Regions from separate parts of the Planomonospora alba genome, predicted to be linked through region 2. Evidence: predicted binding sites of a transcription regulator. Region 2 holds the regulator's gene; each other region holds the start of a gene.

Region 1 (4,918 bases), on a different contig from region 2:
CTCCTTCTCCGCCCGGCTGCGCAGCTCGGCCGCCTCGCGCTTGACCTCCTCCAGCTCGGCGTAGACCTCGGCCAGCTGCTCGGGGGAGGGACCGCTCGTCCTGGCCGGGGCCTGCGTACGGCGCAGCAGCAGGACCAGCACGGCTATCGTCGTCCCGGCGAGCACCACGAGTGCCCCTGCCAACACGACGACCACAACCGGATCCATGCGCGCTCCGCCCTCCTCGCCTTGCCATCACCGAGCACCCGAGGGGTCACACGCACGGCACGGAAAGTCCAAGCGGTACAGCCACCAGGACAGATGTCAACCCAGGAGCGGCAGCGCGCCGGCCCTCCTGACCGGCACCTCGCCCGCCCGCGCCGTAAAGCTCGTTCGTCCGTAGTTCACCGTTATGACAATCCGCGCTGCGCGGAGTAACTCCTCACTGGAGTCGAGATTAAGCGTCGAAGAGGTAACGAGCAAGCAAAGGTCTCCTGGCCCGCGTGTTCCCCTCAGTCGAAAGGGCGGTCCGGATCTCAGCCGAAGGGGTGGTCCGGATCGGCCTCCCCGAGGGGGTCGTCCGTCCCTTCGGCCTCCAGTGCCTCACGGATCACCCGGAAGGCCAGACCGGGACCGTAGCCCTTGCGGGCGAGCATGCCCGCGAGCCGCCGCGTCCGGGCGGCGGGGTCGAGCCCGCGCGTCGAGCGGAGCTTGCGCTCCACGAGACGGCGGGCGGTCTCCGCCTCCTCCTCGGGGTCGAGGCGCCCGACCGCCTCCTTGACGGTGTCCTCGTCCACGCCGCGGTGCCGCAGCTCCGAGGCCAGCGCGCGCCGGGCCAGCCCCCGCCCGGCGTGGCGCGAGCTCACCCACGCCGCCGCGAACGCCTCGTCGTCGATGAGACCGACCTCGGAGAACCGCTCGAGCACGGCCTCGGCGGCGTCCTCGGGCACCTCCCGTTTGCGCAGGGCCTCCGCCAGTTGCGCCCGGGTGCGCGGCGCCGCGGTCAGCAGGCGCAGGCAGATCGCCCGCGCCACCGCCTGGGGGTCGGCGTCGGGGCCCCGGCTCGCCGGCGACCCCTCGACCGGCCCGTCCGGGAGGAAGCCCCCGGAACCGCTCCGAGACCGCCCCCGGCGGCTCCCGCGGTCACCGTCTCGGGCGCGCCGGGCGGATCGGCCGCCGCGGCGCCCCCCGCCTGCCGGTCCGTCGTCGCCTCCCGCGGCGGGCCCGTCCCCGACCGGGCCCGCGCCCGAGGTGAAGGCCTCCCAGGCGTCCGCCGGCGCCTGCGCTCCCGCCGCGCCGCGGCGGGAGCGGCGCGGACGCTCGCCGCGCCTGCCCGTTCCGGGGGGACCCGGGTCGGGCAGGGCCGCGCCGGGGGCGTCCGGCTCGGGCAGATCGGGCCAGGCCCCCCAGTCCCGCGGCCCGGCCCCGCCGGCCGGACCGGAGTCAGGTCCCGTCACCGTGGATCAGCTCGCCTCAGGCGTCGGCGGCCTTGGCCGCGGCGGCCTTCGCGCCACGGCCCGAAGGAGCGGCGGCCGGGGCGGCGGGGGCCGCCGGCGGGGCGGCCGGGGCGTCCACGCTCGGGCCGACGCCGAGCTTCTCCTTGATCTTCTTCTCGATCTCGTTGGCCATGTCGGGGTGGTTCCGCAGGAAGTTGCGGGCGTTCTCCTTGCCCTGGCCGAGCTGGTCGCCCTCGTAGGTGTACCAGGCGCCGGACTTGCGGACGAAGCCGTGCTCGACGCCCATGTCGATCAGACCGCCCTCGCGGGAGATGCCGACGCCGTACAGGATGTCGAAGTCGGCCACCCGGAAGGGCGGGGCCATCTTGTTCTTGACGACCTTCACCCGGGTGCGGTTGCCGACCGGCTCGGTGCCGTCCTTCAGCGTCTCGATGCGGCGGACGTCGAGGCGGATCGAGGCGTAGAACTTCAGCGCCTTGCCACCGGTCGTGGTCTCCGGCGAGCCGAACATGACGCCGATCTTCTCGCGGAGCTGGTTGATGAAGATCGCGGTGGTGCCGGTGCTGTTGAGCGCGCCGGCGACCTTGCGCAGGGCCTGCGACATCAGGCGGGCCTGGAGACCGACGTGGCTGTCGCCCATCTCGCCCTCGATCTCGGCCTTCGGCACCAGCGCCGCGACCGAGTCGATGACCAGCAGGTCGATGGCGCCCGAGCGGATGAGCATGTCGGCGATCTCCAGCGCCTGCTCGCCGGTGTCGGGCTGGGAGACGAGCAGCGCGTCGGTGTCGACGCCGAGCTTCTTGGCGTACTCGGGGTCGAGGGCGTGCTCGGCGTCGATGAACGCCGCGATGCCGCCCTGGCGCTGGGCGTTGGCCACCGCGTGCAGCGCGACGGTGGTCTTACCGGAGGACTCCGGGCCGTAGATCTCGACGATGCGACCGCGCGGGAAGCCGCCGATGCCGAGCGCGACGTCCAGCGCGATGGAGCCGGTCGGGATCACTTCGATGGGTGCGCGGGTCTCGTCGCCGAGACGCATGACGGAGCCCTTGCCGAACTGCCGCTCGATCTGAGCGAGCGCGGTCTCGAGCGCCTTCTCGCGGTCGTTAGCTGCCACTGGGAGCCCCCTGGGAGGGTTGCGGTTCGAATCGGTGTTGCCAGAAAGCTACGGGGTGCCACCGACATTTTCCGGAGAGCACGCCACTAGGGCTGACCCGTCCAATATAGCCGAACGACTGTTCGATGGTCGCTCGATCGCGACACGCGTCCCGCCGCCGCGCGCGCCCCGCCGTACCGCCGGGCCTCTCTGCCGGGCGACATTCCCGGGCATTCCGCCGGACCTGTTGTAACCCCGCCTGACCTGGGGGAATCCTGGAGCCAAAACGATCCGGAGGGGCCTCACAGTGACCGACCCGCTGACCGACACGTTCAGCCGGCAACGCCTGGCCCACCTCGAGTCCCTGGCCGCGGAGCTGCCCGGGCGGGGGCTGGTCGGCCGCATGCTCGGCGGCGGCGACCCCGTGCTGTGGATCTGGCATCCCGGCACCGGGAAGCAGACGATCGTCTTCGCCACCCCGGCCCGGGAGGGCTGGCTCCTCCTGTGGTCGCCGAGCGGCCAGGAGGGCACCGGCGACCCGGCCCACGTGGCCGAACTGATCGGCAAGCTGCTGGGCGACGATCCCGCTCACCCGCCGGGCGGATCCGCCCCGCAACGGCCGCCCGACCCCTGACCCGGCGGTCCCGGCCCGCGGCTCCGCCGCCGGCCCCGCCTCCCGTCCCGCCCCGGGCCGACGCCCGGATCCGGGGCGCACCGCCGCGGACCGGCGCACCGCCGCGGACCGGCGTTCCGCCGCCGATCCGGCGTCCCCGCGGCGGGCCACGGCGCCGCCGCCGGATCGTCCTCAGCACTCCGGCCTTCAGCCCGGGGAACGCGTCAGCGAAGGCGGGCCTCGACGTCCGACACCCGGCACACCGCGTGCCAGACGTCCTTGGCCGCGAAACCGTCGGCCAGCGCCTGGTCCACGGTCCGGCCGCCCAGCTCCGCGATGACGTAGTCGCGGGCCCACGACTCGGCGTAGGCGTCGCCGAAGTGCAGCTTCATCCGCTTCCAGAAATCCGACAGGCGCATGCTCCCAGTATGGGGGCCGCGCAGTGCGGTCCCCGCCCTCCGGCCGCCGCCGGGATCAGATGACGCGGGAGCCGTACATCTCGCCGAGGGGGTCGGCCAGCAGCTCCAGCCGGGTCCCGTCGGGGTCCCTGAAGTAGATCGAGGCGCCGCTCTCGATCTGGTGCGGCACGCCCGCCGCCTCCAGCCGCCCGCGCAGCCGCTCCCAGGTCACCGGGTCCACCGAGATGGCGATGTGGTGGAGCCCGCCGAGGACCTCGGCGTAGGGGCCGAGGTCCAGCCCGGGGAAGTCGAAGAAGGCCAGCAGGTTGCCGTTGCCGATGTCGAAGAAGAAGTGGTTGGAGCCCCGGTAGTCGCGGTTCTCGAAGATCTCCGTGAGGGGGAACTCCAACAGGTCCTGGTAGAAGGCGATCGTCCGTTCGACGTCGGAGCAGATCAGGGCGAAGTGGTGGAGCCCTCTGGCGCTGCTGGGCGGGCGGTGCGCCCGCAGGTGCGCCTCCCTGATCCGCTCTCGTGCCGTCTCGATGGCCGGATAGTCGACGCTCATCGCCATCCCATCGCTCGGTGTGCCGGTCGCCCGCCCGGACCCGGGGCCGGACCCGGACGCGCTGTGTCTGAGCTATTTCTCCGTGCCGGGAGTGACTCAACCTTTCCGGAACGTCACGCCGTTGTCACGCGGCTGTCACGACGCTGTCACACCGGGGCGGGCGTGCCCCGCCGGGACGCGGGCTCCGCAGACCCGGGGCCCCGGAGGCCGGGGCCGCGCCCGTCCGCCCGCCGGGCCTGCCGCAGGGACCGGTCGTGGCGGTCCCGGCCCGGACGGCCCGTCCGGCGGAACGGCGCCGCCGGCGGCTCCGGCCCGCGGACTCTGTCGGTGGCACGCGGCACTATGAGACGGTGACCGGATCAGCGCTCGCCCACTTCACCCAGGTGACCAGGGAATGGTTCACCGGAGCCTTCGCCGCGCCGACCGCCGCCCAGGAGGGCGCGTGGGAGTCGATCGCCCGGGGCGACAACACGCTGGTGGTCGCCCCGACCGGGTCCGGCAAGACCCTGGCCGCGTTCCTGTGGTCGCTCGACCGCCTGGCCGCCGAGCGCACGGCGGACGCCCGCCCCGCGGTGGAGGAGACCGGTCCCGGGGCCGCCGCGGTCTCCGGGACCGCAGACGCGGAGACCCGGGCCGCGGAGACCCGGGCCGCGGAGACCCGGGACGCGCCCGCCGCGGGCCGGCGGCGGCGCTCCCGGGCCGCGGACGGCGGTGCCCCCCGGCGGTGCCGGGTGCTCTACGTCTCCCCGCTCAAGGCCCTGGCGGTGGACGTCGAGCGCAACCTTCGGGCGCCGCTGGCCGGGCTGAGGCAGA
Region 2 (4,918 bases):
CGTCCCGTGAGGCCCTCGGCGGCCCCGGTTCTCCGGGGCCGCCGAGCGGGTCGCCGGAGGGGTGGAGGGCCGCTGGACCCTCCACCCCTCCGGCGACGCCGGCCCTCCGGATGCCCCGCCCCGGGGGACGTCCAGTCCGCCGCCGACCCGGCGCTTCCCGGCGTCCCCGGCTCACCGGGCCCGGTCCCGGGGCCCTGAAGGGGTTCAGGGAACCCTGGTCCCCGGCCCGCGCGCAGGCCCCGCCGGGCGGTCACGACCGGGCCTTCACCGCCCGGGCGATGCGGTCCAGGACCTCGGAGAGGACCGGCTCGGAGGTGGCGAAGTTCAGCCGGGCGAACCCCTCGCCGCCGGGGCCGAACGGCGGGCCCTGGCTGAGCATCACCCGGGCCTCGCGCTGCAGGAGGTCGGCGGGGTCCTCGCCCGTCCCCAGACCCCTGAAGTCCAGCCATGCCAGATAGGTCGCGTCGGGTACCCGGTAGCCGACGCCCTGGGGGAGCCGCTCGGCGACCAGGCGCCGGTTGCGGTCGAGCAGCGCCCTGACCCGCTCCAGCCAGTCGTCCCCGTCCCGCCAGGCCGCGACGGTCGCGTCGACCCCGAACACGTGGGCCGCGCCGTACAGGTGGCGGGGCTGGGCGCTCAGCGCCTCGCGTACGGCGGGTGCCCCCAGGTGCGCCACCGAGCAGCGGATGCCGCCCAGGTTGAAGGCCTTGGTGGCGGAGGTGAGCGTGACGGTCCGCTCGGGCAGCAGCGTGGCGAAGGGGACGTGCCGGGCCGGGGCGTGGGTCAGGTCGGCGTGGATCTCGTCGGAGACGACCAGCAGGTCGTGGCGTTCGGCCAGTTCGGCGAGGTCGGTGAGCTCCCGGCGGGTGAACGAGCGCCCGGTCGGGTTCTGCGGGTTCACCAGGAGCAGCACGCGGCAGCGGCCCTCGGCGAGCCGGGCGGCCAGGGCGTCGGTGTCGAAGCCCCAGGAGTCTCCGGCCGGCTCCAGCGGGATGGGCAGCGGCGGCCGGTCCATGTCGGCCAGCGTCTGCAGGAAGGGCGGGTAGGTCGGGACGTGCAGGGCCACCGCGTCGCCGGGCCGGGTGGCCAGGTGCAGGACGACCTGGAGGGCCTGGTTGATGTCGGTGAAGGAGCGCACGTGGCCGGGGTCGGCGTGCCAGCCGTACCGCCGCTCCATGCGCTCGGCGAAAGCCTCGGCCAGCGGACCGTCACCGAGCCGGTCGAGCCAGGAGGGGTAGCCGAGGTCGCCGCGGGCCCGGCGGATCAGGGCCTCGCGTACGGCGGGAGCGACCGGGAAGTCCATGTCCGCGACCCAGGCCGGGATCACGCCGGGTCCGGCCGACGACCATTTCGCGCCGTCCCTGTCGGTCAGGTCGTCCAGCGTCAGATCGTTCATATCGGGCAGATCGCTCACCGCCCCAGCCTAACCGGGGCGGGCGGCCCGGTGGCGCGCCCGTCCCGGCGTCCGCTCCGGAACGCGTCGGCCGGATGCCGGCTCGGCGCGCTCCGGCTCGGACGGGATGACCGGCGGCTCGACGCGGGACTGCTCAGAGCTTGCGGAGGACCGCCACGACCTTGCCGAGGACGGTGGCCTCGTCGCCCGGGATCGGGTCGTAGTTCGGGTTGTGCGGGACCAGCCAGACGTGGCCGTCCCGGCGCTTGAAGGTCTTGACGGTGGCCTCGCCGTCGATCATCGCCGCGACGATGTCACCGCTCTCCGCGACCGGCTGCTGGCGCACGACCACCCAGTCGCCGTCGGCGATGGCCGCGTCGATCATCGAGTCACCGGTCACCTGGAGCAGGAAGAGCGTGCCCTCGCCGACGAGCTGCTTGGGCAGGGCGAAGACGTCCTCGATGCTCTCCTCGGCGAGGATCGGGCCGCCGGCGGCGATCCGGCCGACGAGGGGCACGTAGGAGGCGGTCGGCCGGCTGACCGGCGTCTCGTCGGTGCCGGCGTCGGGATCCACCCACAGCACGGGCTCACCGGGCAGACGGACCTCCAGCGCGCGGGGCCGGTGCGGGTCACGCCTCAGGTAACCCTTGCGCTGCAACGCCGTCAGCTGGTGGGACACACTGGAGGTGCTGGTGAGCTGCACCGCCTCGCCGATCTCGCGCATCGACGGCGGATAGCCGCGCTGCTGCACCGAGTCGCGGATCACCTCAAGGATCTTGCGCTGCCTGGGGGTGAGGCCGAGGGAGTCACGCCTGCGCACCGCCAGGTCACTGGGGGCCGCGCCGTTCTCGTTGCGCTCGCTCATGGGATCTCCTCGCCTCCCGCTCTGTATTCCTCATGTCGCACACGGCGACCGTACTCCCGTCGAAGATCATCTTCAAACAATTGTTCGAGTCTTCCTCGAAATCCTCGGCGCCGTGGTGTACAACATCGTACGGGAGTTCGATCGACATCGTGTTCGATTCGCCGGTCTTTCCGTCGCCTTTGTTCGGGCGCGGGGAGGGGGGAGCGTGTGAGGACGACCGGGCGGGTGCGGCGATCCGGGCGGGCACGGGCGTCGGAGCAGGGGGCGGGGCGGACCGGGGCCGCGGAGCGGGCGGCGGATCGGATGCGGGGGTCCGGGCGGGAGGGCCGGCCGGACCAGGGGCGCCCGCACCTGCGGGTGCTGCAAGGAGGGCGCGCCGGGGCCGTGCGCGAGGTCCCCCGTCCCGCCGGAGGACCTGCCGGGGCGGTCCGGGAGGGCCGGGCGGTGCGGGCCGCGCGAGAGGCCCGGGACGGTGAGGCGGCACGGGGCGTGCGGGGTGCCCGGGGTGATCGGGCGGTGCAGGGCGCGCGGGATTCCCGGAGCGGCAGGGGCGCGCGAGCCGCTCAGGGCGGCGGGACCGGCCGGGTGCCGCGGGACGCCGGAGGGCGCCCGGGCCCGGCGCGGGGTGCGCGGCGGACCTCCGGGCCGCGGGTCAGGCTCACCCGCAGGGGCCGGATCGTGGTGGTTCTCGCCCTCGTGCTGCTCGCTCTCACCCTCCTGTGGGTCGTCGGCCGTCTCTTCCCGGCCTAGACGGCCCTCCTTCGCACTCGGGCCGTTCCCGCGCGGGCCGTGCGGTCCCTGCGCGGACCGTCCCCGCGCGGGCCGTCCTCCCTCGCGTCCGGAGTCCCCTCCGGGGCCCGTCCCGGCCCTGCCGCCCGTCGGCCCCGCCCCGACCCGCCTCACTCCGACCCGCCCGGATGGGGCGGAGGCGGCCGAGGCCGGTCGTGGCCGGGCGCCGTGTCACGGGCGGTGCCGGCCGTCCGATACCCTCGTCCGGCCCGGGCATGACCTGGGCCGGAGCCGGCCGTCCGCGGCCGGCGTGCGGCCGGCGCCGACCGGGCCGTCCCGGGTGGGCGATCCCGGGCGGAGGCGTCCGGCGGGCAGGAAGGGCCGCCGGGCCGGCGAAGGGGGCCGCGGGGCCCGCCAGGGACCCGCCGATTCCGGCGGGCGGCGACACGCCCGGCTCGCATCCCTGATCTGCGCCTTCGCGCCGGCCCTCCGGATCAACTTGCGTTCATGGTCGTGCACTTCTACGGTTGCACCACAACATCTAGTGGCACCACCCATCCCGCCTCACCATAAGTTGTGTTTCCATCACCGCACTTCACCTTCGCCGGTGAACGGGTGCGGGTATTCCGCATGGGATGACGCGGGGCGTGTGGGGCAGGTGTGACATTCATCCGGTCAAGGAGGCGACGCACGTGCACTGCCCGTTCTGTCGTCACCCTGACACGCGGGTCATCGACAGCCGGTCCACCGAGGACGGCGCGGCCATCCGCCGCCGGCGCACGTGCCCGCAGTGCGGGCGCAGGTTCACCACGCAGGAGACGGTCCTGCTCATGGTGGGCAAGCGCAGCGGGGTGACCGAGCCCTTCTCCAGGGACAAGGTGATCGCGGGGGTCCGGCGGGCGTGCCAGGGACGGCCCGTCAGCGAGGACTCCCTGGCCCAGCTCGGCCAGCGCGTCGAGGAGAGCATCCGGGCGACCGGAGCCGCGGAGATCCCCGCCCACGAGGTCGGTCTGGCGATCCTGGGCCCGCTCCGCGAGCTGGACGAGGTGGCCTATCTCCGCTTCGCCTCGGTCTACCGGGGGTTCGAGACGCTGGCCGACTTCGAGGCCGAGATCAGGCAGCTGCGGGCGGACCGCTCCGCTCAGCAGGACGCCGAGCAGGACTGAAGAAGTCAATCCCCGGGCGCCGGGGGAATTGAGGCGGCGCGTTGATGTGGTCCGACTCGGGGGCTCCGGCGGGGTCCCGGAAGGGGGAAGTCATGACGGAGACGGTCAGCGGGACGGCGGCGCGCGGAGGCAAGCGCCCGCGCAAGGGGCTGAAGATGAAGCGCGTCTTCACCACCCCCGGCGTGCACCCGTACGACGAGGTGCCCTGGGAGCGCCGTGACGTCGTCATGACCAACTGGCGTGACGGCTCGGTCAACTTCGAGCAGCGCGGGGTGGAGTTCCCCGCCTTCTGGTCGGTCAACGCCGCCAACATCGTCACCACCAAGTACTTCCGGGGCGCCGTCGGCACCCCGCAGCGCGAGTGGAGCCTCAAGCAGCTCGTCGACCGCGTGGTGGGCGTCTACACCAGGACCGGCGTCGAGCACGGCTACTTCGCGACCGACGAGGACGCGGAGATCTTCGACCACGAGCTCAAGCACGCCCTGATCCACCAGGTCTTCAGCTTCAACTCCCCGGTCTGGTTCAACGTCGGCACCGCCTCGCCCCAGCAGGTCAGCGCCTGCTTCATCCTGGCCGTCGACGACACGATGGAGTCCATCCTCGACTGGTACAAGGAAGAGGGTGTGATCTTCAAGGGCGGTTCCGGCTCGGGCGTGAACCTCTCCCGGATCCGCTCCTCCAAGGAGCTGCTCTCCAGCGGCGGCACCGCCAGCGGCCCGGTCTCCTTCATGCGCGGCGCGGACGCCTCCGCCGGCACCATCAAGT
Region 3 (4,918 bases), on a different contig from region 2:
CACCGTCGCCGCGCCAGGCCTCGGCGCAGGCCACCACGCAGACCTCGGCCCGGGTCGCGCTCATCGGTCCTCCTCCTCGTGCCAGCGCCGTACCGCGTCCCGGTAGGCGGTCTCGCCGCCGGACAGGAAGCGGCCGGTGAAGGCCGCCCACGCGTCCGGGTCGGCGGCCGAGGCCGCGTAGTGCCGCTGGAACGCCTCGTCGCGGCCGCGGTCCGCGCACTCGGTGAAGTGCGCGCCGTCGGGGGTCTCGACCACCCCGGCGACGTGCATCCGGCTGACCAGCAGCGTCTGCGGCGGGCCCGCCAGGCGGCCCGGCCCCACCAGCTGCTCGCAGCTGACGTAGGTGCGGGCGGCGGCCTTGGCGAACAGGTCGTCCAGGTACGGGTCGGGGCCGAGGTACTGGCCGTTGCCGCGGGTGTCGGCCCGGTCCAGGTGCACCAGCGCCGCGTCCGTCGTCAGCGCGGGCACCGCGACCAGCTCCTCGCCCTCCTCCCCCGCCGCCCCGCCCGCGTCCCGCCCTGGAGCGCCGTGCGGCGTGCCCGCCCCGCCGTACGGCGAGCGGACCGTGCGCAGCTCCGGGTTGGCCCGCATCACGTCGGAGCCGAGCCCGGCGCGGGTCGGCAGGAACGGCAGCCGGTGCGCCGCGGCGAGCAGGCCGAACATGAACATGCCCTCGTCGTACTCGGTGAACTCGACGGCCCCGCTGCGCCGGGCGGCCCGGAAGTGCGGCTCCAGGGGGACCGAGTCGAGCGTCACGAACGGGGCGACCACCCGGCGGACCTTGCCCGCCGCGCAGAGCAGGCCCACGTCGGGCCCGCCGCAGGAGACGATCGTCAGGTCCGTCAGGGAGGACCGGAAGATCGCCCGGACCAGGGCCATCGGCTTGCGCCGCGATCCCCAGCCGCCGATCCCGAGGGTCATGCCGCTCTCCAGCGAGGCGACGACCTCCTCGGCCGTCATCACCTTGTCCGCCGGGCTCACCGCCGCGCCCCCTCCGCGACGAAGGCGGCGCGGTGCCTCTCGCCTGCGCCCGTCAGGGTGAGCTCGAAGGTGAAGCCCTGCTCGTAGCGGTAGCTGCGGTGGACGTCGACCGGGTCGATGCCGTTCAGCGACTCCTTGGCCCGGCGGATCACGTACGGGTCCTTGGCCGCGATCTGGGCGGCGACCCCGAGGGCCGTCTCGCGCAGCCGCGCGGCGGGCACGACCTCCAGCACCGAGCCGAACGCGTGCAGCTCGGTGGCGGTGACGTTCCGGCAGGTGTAGACCATGGCGCGCACCAGGTGCTGCGGGACGAGGCGGGCCAGGTGGGTGGCGGCGCCCAGCGCGCCCCGCTCCACCTCGGGCAGGCCGAAGTAGGCGTCCTCGGAGGCGACCACGATGTCGGCGTTGCCGGCCAGGCCGACGCCGCCGCCCAGGCAGAAGCCGTGCACGGCCGCGATGACCGGCGCCTCGCACTCGTAGACCGCGCCGAACGCGGCGTGGCAGCCGCGGTTCGCGCCGACCAGCGCCTCGAAGCCGGGGGATGCCTGGATCTCCTTGATGTCGACCCCGGCGTTGAAGCCCCGGCCCTCGGCGCGCAGCACCACGGCGCGGGTCCGCACGTCGCGCCCGGCCTCCCGGACGGCCCCCGCCAGGTCGAACCAGCCCTGGACCGGTAGCGCGTTGACCGGCGGCACGTCCATGACGATCTCGACGACGCCGTCGTCGTGGTTCCTGGTGGAGATTCCCATGGGCTACCTTTCCACCAAACATTTGTTAGAAATTAAGGTAGCAGAAGGACCGGCACGACCGCCTCCCCCGGCGCCGGGCCGTCCTCGCCCGACCCGGCCGCCGGTGATGAGGAGAACCGACCATGATCTGCAAGGACCGCGTCGTCGTGGTGACCGGCGCCGGGCGCGGCCTCGGCCGCGCGCACGCCCTGGAGTTCGCCCGGCAGGGGGCCCGGGTCGTGGTCAACGACCTCGGCGTCAGCGCCTCAGGGGAGGGCGCCTCCGGCGGCCCCGCCCAGCGGGTGGCCGAGGAGATCCGCGCGCTGGGCGGCGAGGCGGTGGCCGACTGCTCCGACGTCGCCGCCGACGACGGGGCACGGCGCCTGGTCGCCACCGCCCTGGAGTCCTTCGGTCGGCTGGACGTGCTGGTCAACAACGCCGGCTTCCTGCGCGACCGCATGCTGGTGAACATGTCGGAGCAGGAGTGGGACGCGGTGATGCGCGTCCACCTCAAGGGCCACTTCCTGCCGCTCAAGCACGCCGGGCTGCACTGGCGGGCCGAGTCCAGGGCGGGCCGGGCGGTGGACGCCCGGGTGGTCAACACCTCGTCCGGAGCGGGTCTGCTGGGCAGCGTCGGGCAGGGCAACTACTCCGCCGCCAAGGCCGGCATCGTGGGGCTGACCCTGGTGGCCGCCGCCGAGCTGGGCCGGTACGGCGTGACCGTCAACGCCATCGCCCCGGCCGCCCGCACCCGGATGACCGAGCGCGTCTTCGCCGCGGCGATGGCGCCCTCCGCCGCCGGCGCCTTCGACGCGATGGCCCCGGAGAACGTCTCCCCGCTGGTCGCCTGGCTCGGCTCGGCGCAGTCGCGGGACGTCACCGGCCGCGTCTTCGAGGTCGAGGGCGGCCGGATCTGCGTGATGGAGGGCTTCCGGCGCGGCCCGGCCGCCGACAACGGCGCCCGCTGGGACCCCGCCGGGCTCGGTCCGGTGGTCACCGGCCTGCTGGCCCGCGCCGCCGAGCCCGAACCGGTCTACGGGACCTGAGAGGGCGGCTCGCGAGCCGATGCCCGGCCTGCCACGGCATGGCCGGACGGTTCTGCGGCGTCACCGCCGACCGGCGGGCTCGGCCGTGCCGGGATCACGGGGCGGTCGGGCGCAGGCCGTACCCGGCGGCGGGTCCGGCGAGCGGGTGGGCGGGCCGCGCGTGGTCGTCGTGGTCGTGGTCGGTCTCGGGACGGGTCAGACGTCCAGGGGGCGCCAGGCGGGGCCGGTGCCGTCCCGGCGGACCTGCCCGAAGACCGCATCGGCGAAGTGGACGCCGAAGCCGATCGTGTCAGGCTCCTCCAACTCGGCGACGAGGCGACGGCGGTGCTCGGCGGACCGGGCGGGGTCGTGGTCGTAGAGGCAGGACCACTCGGGGTGGTCCACCTGGATCGGTGAGTGCAGGGCGTCGCCGAAGGCGATCAGCCGGGTTCCGCCCCCGGTGATGACGTACTGCGTGTGCCCGGCCGTGTGGCCACCGGTGACCTGGACCCGCACGCCGGGGAAGACCTCCTGCCCGTCCGTCACCGTACGCACGCGCGGTGCCAGCGCGGCGGCCTCCTCCTCGGTGACGCCCTGCGCGAGCAGGTCGCGTTGGGCCCATTCCGGTTCGGCCACCACATACCCGGCCCGGGTGAACACGGGCCGGTCACCGCCCGGGGCGGGGTGCCAGGCCCAGCCGAGGTGATCGATGTGCAGGTGGGTGAAGGCCACCGTTTCGATCTCTTCCGGCCTGCGGCCGAGCTCGGCCAGACCGTCCAGCAGCGCGCCACCGTGAACGGCGCCGTTCGGGCTTCCCGGCTCGGCCGGCAGCGACACCGGCCCCCACCCCGCATCGATCAGCAGTGCGCGGTCGCCGTTCTCCACCAGGAGGCCACCGATACTCGCCACAAGATGGCCGGAGGCATCCAGGTACTGCGGGTGGGCGGCCCAGATCTCATCGGTGGTGTCCGGCAGCCAGCTGCGCGGCCTCCCCTGGATGGCCCCGTCCGGCACGAAGGACACCCTCGTGTCGCCCAGCCGTACCGAGCGGACCCCCGCCGGCCGCCGCAGCCGCTCGTCCTGGTCAACCGCGGAGTTCGCCATGGTCGCGTTCCCTTCTTCGGGGTCGGGTCGCCGCCGCGCCCTCGTCGGCGACCGGGCCACCATAAGCATCAAGCTTGAAACAGTCAAGCTTGAAACATACCGGCTTGAAATAGTTAAGTTGCAAATATGCTGGCTTGATGGACTTGCTAGGATGGAGTGCATGACCACGTCCTCAGAACCGCAGGCCGCCGCCGAGCGGGAGCTGTGCGGCCTGGTGAACGGACTGGCCCAGCAGATCGCCGTTCACGTACGCGAATGCGCGGCCGTCCTGGGCCTCACCTCGGCCCAGGCGACCGCGCTGCGGGAGATGACCGGACCGATGACCATGCGGGAGCTCGCCGAGCGCATGAGCTGCGAGCCCTCCAACGCCACCTTCGTCGTCGACAAGCTCGAGAAACAGGGCTTGATCGAGCGCCGCGCGCACCCCACCGACCGTCGCGCCAAGCAACTCGTCCTCACCGCGGAGGGCGACGCCCTCCGCGAACGGCTCCTCGGACTCCTCGTCCAGGACTCACCGCTGGCCGGCCTCACCGCCCAGCAGCAGCGCACCCTTCAGGGCCTGCTCGAACAGGCCATCATCCGTTCATGAGCCGACACCGCCCCACCCCGGCGGCCCCCACTCCGGTCCGCGCAGCCGGCCCGGTCACCGGCCGGCCCCGACGGCGGAAAGGGCGCCGAAAGGCCGCCGCCCGTTCGTCCGCGCGGACCCGGGCCGACGAACTCGGTCGACGGCGGCCTGGACCAGATCTGATCCACGGCCGTCACGGCCGCACGTCCGGTTCACGAGCTACGCCAGGAGCACCTCCGCGTCCCGCCCGGCGGGACGCGCCCGCCCTCACCTGGGCAGCTCCGACTTCTGCACCTTGCCTGCCGCGTTGCGCGGCAGGCCGTCCACGACGACGACCTCCCGGGGGACCTTGAAGTTCGCCAGCAGCTCCCGGCAGTGCGCGACCAGTTCCCCCGGTACGGCCCGCGCGCCGGGCCGGAGCACGACGTAGGCGCGGCCGACCTCGCCCAGCCGCGCGTCCGGCACGCCGACGACGGCGGCCTCGGAGACGGCCCCGTGGCGGACCAGGACCT

The links. The regulator LexA, encoded in region 2, represses DNA repair genes until DNA is damaged. The targets are predictions, from matches to a motif close to TCGAACANNTGTTCGA.
Region 1: the regulator LexA is predicted to act here: its motif matches at 2,661-2,676, upstream of recA (recombinase RecA).
Region 3: the regulator LexA is predicted to act here: its motif matches at 1,745-1,760, upstream of ABD823_RS23000 (enoyl-CoA hydratase family protein).

What each region holds. Positions count from the first base shown of each region.
Region 1 is NZ_BAAAUT010000009.1:63,029-67,946, reverse strand. Features, by position in the region: gene rny (ribonuclease Y) at 1-207, opposite strand, end outside; gene recX (recombination regulator RecX) at 516-1,436, opposite strand; gene recA (recombinase RecA) at 1,453-2,550, opposite strand; gene ABD823_RS07305 (hypothetical protein) at 2,837-3,163, shown strand; gene ABD823_RS07300 (DUF3046 domain-containing protein) at 3,367-3,561, opposite strand; gene ABD823_RS07295 (VOC family protein) at 3,617-4,105, opposite strand; gene ABD823_RS07290 (ATP-dependent helicase) at 4,456-4,918, shown strand, end outside.
Region 2 is NZ_BAAAUT010000062.1:15,670-20,587, forward strand. Features, by position in the region: gene leuS (leucine--tRNA ligase) at 1-10, shown strand, start outside; gene ABD823_RS28590 (MalY/PatB family protein) at 251-1,414, opposite strand; gene lexA (transcriptional repressor LexA) at 1,548-2,258, opposite strand; gene nrdR (transcriptional regulator NrdR) at 3,680-4,153, shown strand; gene ABD823_RS28605 (vitamin B12-dependent ribonucleotide reductase) at 4,246-4,918, shown strand, end outside.
Region 3 is NZ_BAAAUT010000040.1:3,030-7,947, forward strand. Features, by position in the region: gene ABD823_RS22990 (CoA-transferase subunit beta) at 1-64, opposite strand, end outside; gene ABD823_RS22995 (CoA transferase subunit A) at 61-960, opposite strand; gene ABD823_RS23000 (enoyl-CoA hydratase family protein) at 978-1,730, opposite strand; gene ABD823_RS23005 (SDR family oxidoreductase) at 1,853-2,755, shown strand; gene ABD823_RS23010 (MBL fold metallo-hydrolase) at 2,951-3,838, opposite strand; gene ABD823_RS23015 (MarR family winged helix-turn-helix transcriptional regulator) at 3,999-4,427, shown strand; gene ABD823_RS23020 (AMP-binding protein) at 4,674-4,918, opposite strand, start outside.